DNA from 3 places in the Lysinibacillus sp. FSL H8-0500 genome. Region 3 is predicted to be linked to each of the others. Evidence: a T-box and tRNA genes for the amino acid it is inferred to sense, from the RefSeq annotation. Region 3 holds a T-box; the other regions hold tRNA genes.
The links. The T-box of region 3 lies ahead of cysS (cysteine--tRNA ligase). A T-box ahead of a tRNA ligase gene usually reads a tRNA of that ligase, here a tRNA-Cys.
Positions count from the first base shown of each region.

Region 1: it encodes a tRNA-Cys, which carries the amino acid that the T-box ahead of cysS (cysteine--tRNA ligase) is inferred to sense. The anticodon was not compared.
Region 2: it encodes a tRNA-Cys, which carries the amino acid that the T-box ahead of cysS (cysteine--tRNA ligase) is inferred to sense. The anticodon was not compared.

Region 1 covers NZ_CP150292.1:4,070,196-4,073,378, reverse strand. The annotation lists gene MHB44_RS19515 (thioredoxin family protein) at 1-206, shown strand, start outside; gene MHB44_RS19510 (helix-turn-helix domain-containing protein) at 327-593, shown strand; gene MHB44_RS19505 (hypothetical protein) at 681-929, shown strand; tRNA gene MHB44_RS19500 (tRNA-Cys) at 1,225-1,296, shown strand; gene MHB44_RS19495 (YggS family pyridoxal phosphate-dependent enzyme) at 1,332-2,075, shown strand; gene glyA (serine hydroxymethyltransferase) at 2,324-3,183, shown strand, end outside.
Region 2 covers NZ_CP150292.1:1,575,401-1,578,583, forward strand. The annotation lists partial or broken gene MHB44_RS07380 (transposase) at 1-207, opposite strand, end outside; gene MHB44_RS07385 (transposase) at 287-487, opposite strand; gene MHB44_RS07390 (YvrJ family protein) at 1,419-1,574, opposite strand; tRNA gene MHB44_RS07395 (tRNA-Cys) at 1,730-1,800, shown strand; gene MHB44_RS07400 (hypothetical protein) at 1,874-2,593, shown strand; gene MHB44_RS07405 (YesK family protein) at 2,693-2,953, shown strand.
Region 3 covers NZ_CP150292.1:4,663,900-4,667,082, forward strand. The annotation lists gene rlmB (23S rRNA (guanosine(2251)-2'-O)-methyltransferase RlmB) at 1-49, opposite strand, end outside; gene MHB44_RS22520 (Mini-ribonuclease 3) at 49-468, opposite strand; gene cysS (cysteine--tRNA ligase) at 474-1,874, opposite strand; T-box leader at 2,124-2,343, opposite strand; gene gltX (glutamate--tRNA ligase) at 2,395-3,183, opposite strand, start outside.

The DNA.
Region 1 (3,183 bases), 590 kb from region 3:
GTCCAATTTGTGTAGATGCAGAGCAAATGATTCTTGATTATCTTGACAAATCAAAGACTACTACAGAAGTGGTACATCTTGGCACTGACCAAAATCGTATTGAAGAAGCAGAAAAAGTTGGAGTAAAATCAGTCCCAGCATTGGTAATCGGCGAAAATGTATACCATATCAATTATGGTGCAAGTTTAGATGATGTTAAGGGATAACTTCTAAAAGAAGGTGTTGTATGGGCACCTTCCCCTTTTTTAATATTTTATCTAAAATATGACTTTAATTTATATTTTTACCACATATGATAAATTAAATGTGGAAAGGTATGAAATATCATGATGTTTGCTCCTCAATATCGAAAAGATAATCAATCTGCAAGAATGAGCATGGCTTTATTCCGAATATCGCAGGCAATCAAAAAAATGACACAAGAGGAAAGCGATGCACTCGGGTTATCACCTGTACAAACGCAAGCACTATTATTTGCTGCTCACACAAGAAATGATATGGCTACAGTAGGGAATTTTGCTAGTACAATCGGTACAACACATGTAACAGCAGTTAAAATACTAAATAGATTGGTAGAAAAAACTAATTTATAAAACTCGAAAGGTTGATGATAGGCGTGTGACTCTAATTTCTTTAACTGAAAAAGGACAAAAGGTCATTTCTAATCTTGATGACAGGGAGTGATCATTAGAGGATGCCTACAGTCTTTACCTGAAAATATTTTGTCTCAATTAGAACTTGGACTTGGAACTGTTGTTTCTACTTTACAGAAAAAAGGGCATCTAGTTGTATCAGAATTTTGTTTAGGTTGTATTTATTTTCGCCTAGATAATGGCGATGAAAATGCGCCTCATTATTGTCAGTTAATACAAAAATATTTAACCCATGAAGCTTCACTTAAAGAGTGTCCTGAGCATACCCCTTTTTAAAAGTGAAAAGGAAAAAATGGTAATGAGAGTTTCACTTAGAAAATTTTGTAACTATTCTATCGACATGGTCAATAACTATCATAATAAAATAATCATAGAAATAATTTATGATGCTATTCTAAAATAATTTATTTTTCTGAGGTACGAATATTTATGTTTTAATTCTAAATCTTTATTTAAAATAAAAGATTTCCTAATAATGATAGGTAAAACCAATCGTTATTAGTAAAAAATAGAGATTGTACTTATGATTTAGAGTGAGTAATATCGAATATAACGTAACAAACTTATTTTTGGGAGTATAGCCAAAGTGGAAAGGCGAAGGTCTGCAAAACCTTATATTCTGGTTCGAGTCCAGATACTCCCTCCTAACAAATTCCTTTTAAAGAAATGAGGAGTAAAATGACTTTTTTGTGGATTGAGGACAACTTGAAATTTGTGAGAGAAAAAATAAATTTGACATGTCAATCAGCACGGAGAAACCCCAAAAACGTAAAGTTACTATTAGCAACAAAAACGGTCTCAGCAGATAGAATTAAGCAGGCTCTTGATGCTGGTGAGACTTTGATTGGAGAAAATAAAGTTCAAGAATTACAGGAAAAGTATTCTTTATTTCCAAATGAAAATATAGAATGGCACTTCATAGGTCATTTGCAAACAAATAAAGTGAAGCAGGTATTAAAATATGTAACTTGCATTCATTCAGTTGACCGTTTGAAGTTGGGGAGGGTATTACATAGGGAACTTACAAAGGAAAATAGAAAGTTAGATATTCTTGTACAGGTTAACACATCATATGAAGAAAGCAAATTTGGAGTTGCACCTGAGGAAACTTTAAATTTGATAGAACAACTTTCTGAATTAGATACCTTAAATATTAAAGGTCTAATGACAATTGGAAAATTGACTACTGATGATAAAGAGACTAGAGAATGTTTTCGTCTCCTAAAGTCAATTCAGCAACAGGTTATTGATCAAAATTATCCTGGAGTTGAAATGGATATACTGTCGATGGGTATGTCGGGTGATTTCGAGATAGCCATAGAAGAAGGGGCAACGCTTGTTCGAGTAGGAACTGCAATATTTGGAGAAAGAGAGTACCCTGACAGTTATTATTGGAATGAACAATTAAGAATGAGAGATTAATTTAATAAGTAGTTAAGTAACATTATTTAATATCCAACAAATAGAATTTTTAAGATGCCACTCTTGTTGTTTAGGAATAAGAATGAGTTTTTTTAATCCACCTTAAATATTAGATCATAAATGTTAAACTTGCATATTAAGATTGTAATGAAAAGAGTAACTAGTGAAATAATTTATAAAATCGAATTCTAAATTGATAAGTAAAAAATCACTATGTAATAAAGTTGTACATCAGGGGGGAAATGTAAATGGAGAATTTGTTTAAAGAAGATCCTGCTATAGCAAAAGCAATTCAGCAGGAGCTATATCGACAGCGCGATAAAATTGAATTGATTGCCTCAGAAAACTTTGTTAGTGAAGCTGTTATGGAAGCAATGGGTACAGTCCTAACAAATAAATATGCGGAAGGCTATCCAGGACAAAGATATTATGGAGGTTGTGAGTATGTTGACATAGTAGAAGAATTGGCTAGAGAAAGAGTTAAAGATCTATTTGATGCAGAACATGCCAATGTACAGCCACACTCAGGATCGCAGGCTAATGCAGCAGTTTATTTTGCAGCTGTAAATCCAGGAGATACGATTTTAGGCATGAATTTATCACATGGTGGTCATTTAACACATGGAAGTCCCGTTAATTTTTCTGGTCAGCTATATCATTTTGTTTCTTATGGTGTCGACGAACAAACCCACCTAGTAGACTATGAAGAAGTGAGGAAACTTGCCCATGAACATAAACCTCGAATGATTGTAGTGGGAGCAAGTGCTTATCCACGTACCATTGATTTCGAAGCTTTTTCTGAAATTGCTAAAGAGGTAGGTGCGTTATTTCTTGTAGATATGGCTCATATTGCTGGTATTGTTGCAGCTGGTTTACATCCAAACCCTGTGCCACATGCTGACTTTGTAACAACGACAACCCATAAAACACTGCGAGGGCCAAGAGGAGGAGTCATTTTATGTAAGAAATCCTGGGCACAAGCAATTGATAAAGCAGTCTTTCCAGCTATTCAGGGTGGACCCCTTATGCATGTGATTGCTGCCAAAGCGATAGCATTTAAAGAAAATTTCTCCTCTGAATTTAAACAATATATGAAATATGTACTTCA
Region 2 (3,183 bases), 1.7 Mb from region 3:
TTGAGACGAATGGCATTTTCATCTGGATTATTATCGATTGCAATACGCCCAACATTCCAGACCATTCACCCGATTGAGTGTATATTCTGCAGCTTTTGCAAGCGCATTTTTTCCATAGAAAGGCGATTTTCCAACCCAATCCAGAAACTTTTCAACGATTGTCCTCGAAAGCTTTTTATGTTGTTTTCGACGTTTCCCTGTAGATATGTGCTTAAACTTACGTTCAAGTCGATATAAATCATCGCAATATTTATTTTACGCCGATTTGCCCGTTTTTACTATCCGCCTACAACCAATAACGACGAACATGTGCCCAACAACTGGCGAAGGTTACACCTTCTAATTTGCTGTAAGCAGGATAACCATCACAAATAATTGTGCCAGTATAACCCTTTGTAAAATCCTCAAGGACAGACCGAGCCCGTGATAACGAACTCTGAAATAGAATAATCGTGGACCTTGACTCGGCACACTGCGGTAAACTCAATTGTAGGCATTCGATTGCCTGGACTTTCCATCCAAACGCTTAATAATTTGTGCATATGTTTCATCGACATGTAAAACAAATTTCGCCATCATGATTGAAATAGCGTACTTGTTCAGTTAGTGCTTCAATCTGTTTAGATAAGTCTTTGTTTTATTGCTTCATATAACCAAGCTGTTCTTCAAGAAGTTTGATTAATTTCTCGTTGTTAAAAGAAGCGTTCACCAAAACATTCACCGCTTTCCGCTCGTATAAGATTCTCATATTATACCATTTGAGAAAGTGAATTTAGAATACACACCATACACCTTTTGATGTTTTTTAAGTTGCTTTTGGCTACTGTAGCAATAAATCTTCTAGCAGCCAGCGAAGCTCTTGTTGCGAAAGGTTCCGTACTTCATTTTCATCTTTCGACCATTGGAGTTTTCCGCCATCTAGACGTTTATAAAGTAGGGCGAACCCATCCCCATCAAAATACAAACATTTGTATCAATCTTTACTTGGGCTGCAAAACAGGAAAATCGAATTGCTATAGGGATCAAGTTCGAAAGAGTCTTGAATCAGTGTAGTTAAGCCATCAATGCCTTTTCGCATATTCGTCTTTCCCAAAACGATGTAGATATTTTTCACGTTAGTAAAATCGCGTTTCACAGAAGTTTCAACTCCCTCATCACGATTTGGATGATATGCTCATCTACACCATTACAGAAGGAAATTGTCATAGTTGCTGTTTTAATCGTACATGTAATTAATGCGGAGATCTTCTGTTGAGTTGGCTGCAGAGGAATTTTTAACTTCGGGATATAATGTGACGGGGATAATCATTAATTTTTGCTGTGGCATATAAAAGGCACCTCCTTTAATTGATACCTTTAGAGTACCTGGAGGTGCTGCGGGTTTATATGCGTTATTTGAATACCGGCTTACAAAAAACTTATTTTTTTTTATTATTTATTGTGTTTTCTAGGTTGGAAATAGCATTGGACAATTTTTCGAGTTTCTTTTCGAATCTTAATAATAAATAAATTGCTAAAACTAAGGGAAAGCCAAAATTACCTATTTGAAATAGAAAATCTTCTAACTCCTGCATCCAACTCACTTCCTTTTCTTTTTTATAAGTGGAAAAATTAAAAGACAATTCAAAAAGAGAGAAATAAAATTTTATAAGTAAATTTCATACATTTTTTTAATTCCCATATTAAAAATTCACTTTTATTGAATGTAAGGCAAGTGATTGTTAGACGCGGTGGTATAGCCAAGTGGTAAGGCCTAGGTCTGCAAAACCTTCATCGCCGGTTCGAATCCGGCTATCACCTTTAAATTAATGGAGGTTGTCTTTACTTAACTGCCGACATTAATTAATAAAAAATAAAAAAGGAGTGTTACATTTTGATTCTATCTGGTAAATATGTAAAGGAAGAAAAAGAAAAGCTTCAAGTAAAAAAAGGTTTTATCTCTAAACTGGAAAGCCAAGGAGTAATTCAACAATTGCAAAAGATCGTTCCCTTCAAAACTGAAGATTTGGAACTGAAAATTGCATATGATTTTACCGTTCCTGATTACCGAGATAATGGAGAAATTGACTTTGGTAATATTACAGCCGTAAGAGCTAACGAGGAAGTTCAAATTAAAAATATATTAATTAAAGATCAAAATCACAACAAAAAAGGAGAGTCGCTCATTATTGATATAGTTAACGGTGAAAATGTTATTACTTATGTCTTCGAAGAAGGTAAGTTACGTTTAAATAGTAAAATTAAATTTGAAGGTAATTTCTTAGATGCTACAATCGACCTGGAACAAGCTGATAATGACCAATATCAAGGAGTTGTAGCAAAAGACTTTCCTTTCCCATTCTGTCTAGCTGGGGGTTATAAACACTGTGGACCTGGTTGCGGTGATGGATTATCAAAGGGTGGCGGTACTCCGATTAACTCAATTGATGCTTGTTGTCGTGCTCATGATCGTTGTTGGTCTGCATTTGGAAATGGTGATGCTTGCTGTGATAAAGCTTTGGTAGATTGTACCCAAGCTAATCGTTGGGATGGACCAGTTGCTACTGATCTAATTTACCATTATTTTGGTCCAAATGCAATGAAATGTAGATAACAAAAAGGGTAGGTATCTTTTGATACCTGCCTTTTTTATTATTTACATTTTTCTGTAACTACCTCTATAATTGAATATATTGAAAGGAGGTGTATTTAATTGGGATATTTTATAATTACAGGCATAGCAGTAATAATAATGGTTTATTTTTTCGCCTCGAAATTATCAAAAAAAAATCCGTCTAAAAAACATTATATTTTACCTGGTTTAATTTTAACAGTTGCTTCTCTAATTGTAGCGATAACAACTTATTTCATAGGAGATAATCCTTGGAGCAATATGGGATATGGGATATTGTTCATTTTTGTTGCCATAGCTTCATTATTAGGGACATTATTAGGGAGAAGATTTTCATTGTGAAAACATAAATAGAATAAAGTAGAGAACAAAACTATACTTGACTAATCGTAGGAAGAGACTGGGACAAAACTCATCCCTAAACTAAAAAGCCAGTGAAATTTTACTAAACATAAAATTTCACTGGCTTTAAATTTTTTTCATGAAAAATAAGGATCACTTCTAATAAAATTAAGTCATCACAACACAATAAAATGTACCCTATAAGATAGACGCTTTCAAAAAGGTCATCT
Region 3 (3,183 bases):
CTAATACTGGGTTTTTACCAGCAATGATTTCACCATTTTGTTCTACCATTATTTTAACACTCCTTTCGATTCCTCGATTATTTGAATAGCATATGCAATAATTTCATAGACGCGTTCTAGTTCATTTAATAAATACAAACTACCAAGCACCGCCTCAAAGCCTGAGCTATTACGATAAGTTTGAACATCTGTATTTTTCGGTACAGAGCCCGATTTGGCATTGCGTCCGCGACGGAACACAGCCAACTCCTCCTCTGTTAAATAACATTCATCCATCATACGATGTACAATCAAAGACTGTGCTTTTGCTGATACGTAGTTCGTTGCCTCTCGATGAAGTGTATTTGGTTTAACTCGGCCCGAGCGCAGTAAATGCTCACGCACCTTTTGTTCTAGCACGGCGTCACCCATATAGGCTAACGCCAGTGCATTTAATTGCTTAATATCTTCATTACGAAGTTTATCCAAGTTACTTACCCTCGTTTCCATCTAGTTCCTTGTCGCGTATCCTCTAAAATGATACCTTGTGCTTGCAAATGGTCACGAATCTCATCAGAACGAGCAAAATCACGGTTTTTACGTGCCTCTACGCGCTCTTGTAGTAATGCGTCAATTTCTTCATCTAATAGCTCTTCCTCTTTTACAAATTCAATACCTAAGACGTCACCTAGTACCTCAAAAGTTTCAATAAAGCTTTCCAATACTTTTTTGCAAGTATTTGTTTCGTTCAAATAAATGTTAGCAATACGTGCTAGCTCAAATAATACTGAAATAGCGTTAGCTGTATTAAAATCATCATCCATCGCCTCTTCAAAGAGTGCTTTTTGATCAGCAATTTTGCTTAGCCATTCTTCTGTATGATCGCCTAGGCTTACCGTCGTCGTTAAACGATACTTAACATTGTTGTAGGCTGTACGAATGCGCTCTAAACCAGCTGCCGCTGCCTCCACCAAATCTTTTGCAAAGTTAATTGGATGACGATAATGAACCGAAAGCATAAAGAAACGTAACGTTTGAGGATCAATTTGCTTACGAATATCATTGACCAAAACAAAATTTCCAAGAGATTTAGACATCTTTTCATTATCAATATTAATATAGCCATTATGCATCCAATAACGTGCAAATGTTTTATCATTATGTGCCTCTGATTGAGCAATCTCATTCTCATGATGTGGGAAGGTTAAATCCTGCCCGCCAGCATGAATATCGATAGTATCTCCTAAATGTTCACGAGCCATGACAGAGCATTCAATATGCCAGCCAGGACGACCCGCTCCCCAAGGGCTTTCCCAGCGAATTTCGCCCGGCTTAGCCGCTTTCCATAATGCAAAATCCAATGCGTCGTCTTTTTTCTCACCCGCTTCAATACGAGCGCCAATTTTTAAATCATCCACTGATTGATGTGATAATTTACCATAACCATCAAATTTACGCGTGCGGTAATAGACATCACCAGCAGATTCATACGCATAGCCTTTAGCAATTAACACTTTAATAAATTCAATAATATCATCCATATGCTCTGTTACGCGTGGATGAACATCTGCCTTTTTGCAGCCTAATGCTGTCACATCTTCAAAATAGGCAGCAATAAAACGCTCTGTTAATTCATTTACTTCTTCGCCCAGCTCATTTGCTGCTTTAATAATTTTATCATCTACATCTGTAAAATTTGAGACAAACTTCACATCATAGCCTTTATATTGGAAATATCGACGTACTGTATCATAGACAATGACAGGGCGAGAATTCCCAATATGGATATAGTTATAGACAGTCGGCCCGCAAACATACATTTTCACTTTGCCTTCTTCTAGTGGTACAAAGGTTTCCTTTTGTCTTGTTAATGAGTTAAAAATTTGAATACTCATTGTGTTCCCCTCTCCTTCTAAATATTTAATTTCTTTACTAATCTACCTACCATATTCTGATGATCTAGCCTTCTCCCCATTTTATCAGGAATTTGACAACTGTAGTATGGGTGGTACTTCTTTTAAAACAACCACATCCCTATCAGTTACAGGTAATCCTGAGATGCTCCACGCATCTTATCACTTAAATTTCTATACCTCCTTATGTTCGTAAAATAAAAAAACGCCCCTATCATCCCCAAAAGGAATGACAGAGACGCCTAATTTGCGTGGTTCCACTCTGATTGAAGGCAAAAAACCTTCCACTCTGGACGTTCTTTAACGGGAACGACTCGATAAAGCCTACTATATGTTCAGCTCTATGCTCAAAGGTGCATTTCAGTTTTGCCTAGGCTCAGACCATTTTCAGCCGGTGATGGTCCTCTCTTGAGAGCATGCGCCACTTACTTCTCCTTCTCAACGCTTTTTTCAATGTAAATACATTTTACAACGAACGCATTAATTGTCAATAAAGTTCTCTTTATTGTGCAAACTTTTCTACGCGATCAATCGTTTTTTCTTTACCAATTAAGCAAATTGCATTTGGTAGCTCTGGTCCATGTGTTTCCCCTGTTGCTACAACACGGATTGGCATAAATAAATTTTTCCCTTTATGGCCTGTTGCTTTTTGTACAGCCTTGATAGCAGCTTTTATGGCTTCTGGTGTAAATTCGTCTAACTCTTCAAGCTGTGCCTTAAATACCGCCATAACCTCAGGTACTTGTTCACCTGCTAAAACGGCTTTTGCTTCTTCATCATATTCAATATGATCGTTAAAGAATAGGCTTGATAATTCAACAATCTCCGCACCAAAGCTCATTTGATCATGATAAAGTGCAATTAAATCTGTTGCCCATGCATGTTGCTTTGTAGTTAGTTCCTCAGGCAATAACCCAGCCTTTTGTAAATGCGGTAATGACAACGCTACCACCTCTTCTAAAGGCAATTTTTTAATATATTGATTATTCATCCATGTTAACTTTTGCTTATCGAACATAGATGGTGATTTAGATAGACGTTGTTCATCAAATAGTTTAATCAATTCTTCTTTTGAGAAAATTTCTTCTTCCCCTTCTGGAGACCAGCCTAACAATGCAAAGAAGTTAAACATTGCTTCAGGAAGATAGCCTAAATCTTTATATTGTGTAACAAATTGAATAATTGATTCATCACGTTTTGATAACTTTTTGCGGTTTTCATTAACAATTAGTGTCATATGTCCAAAGGTTGGGTATTCCCAGCCAAATGCATCAAAAATCATTATTTGCTT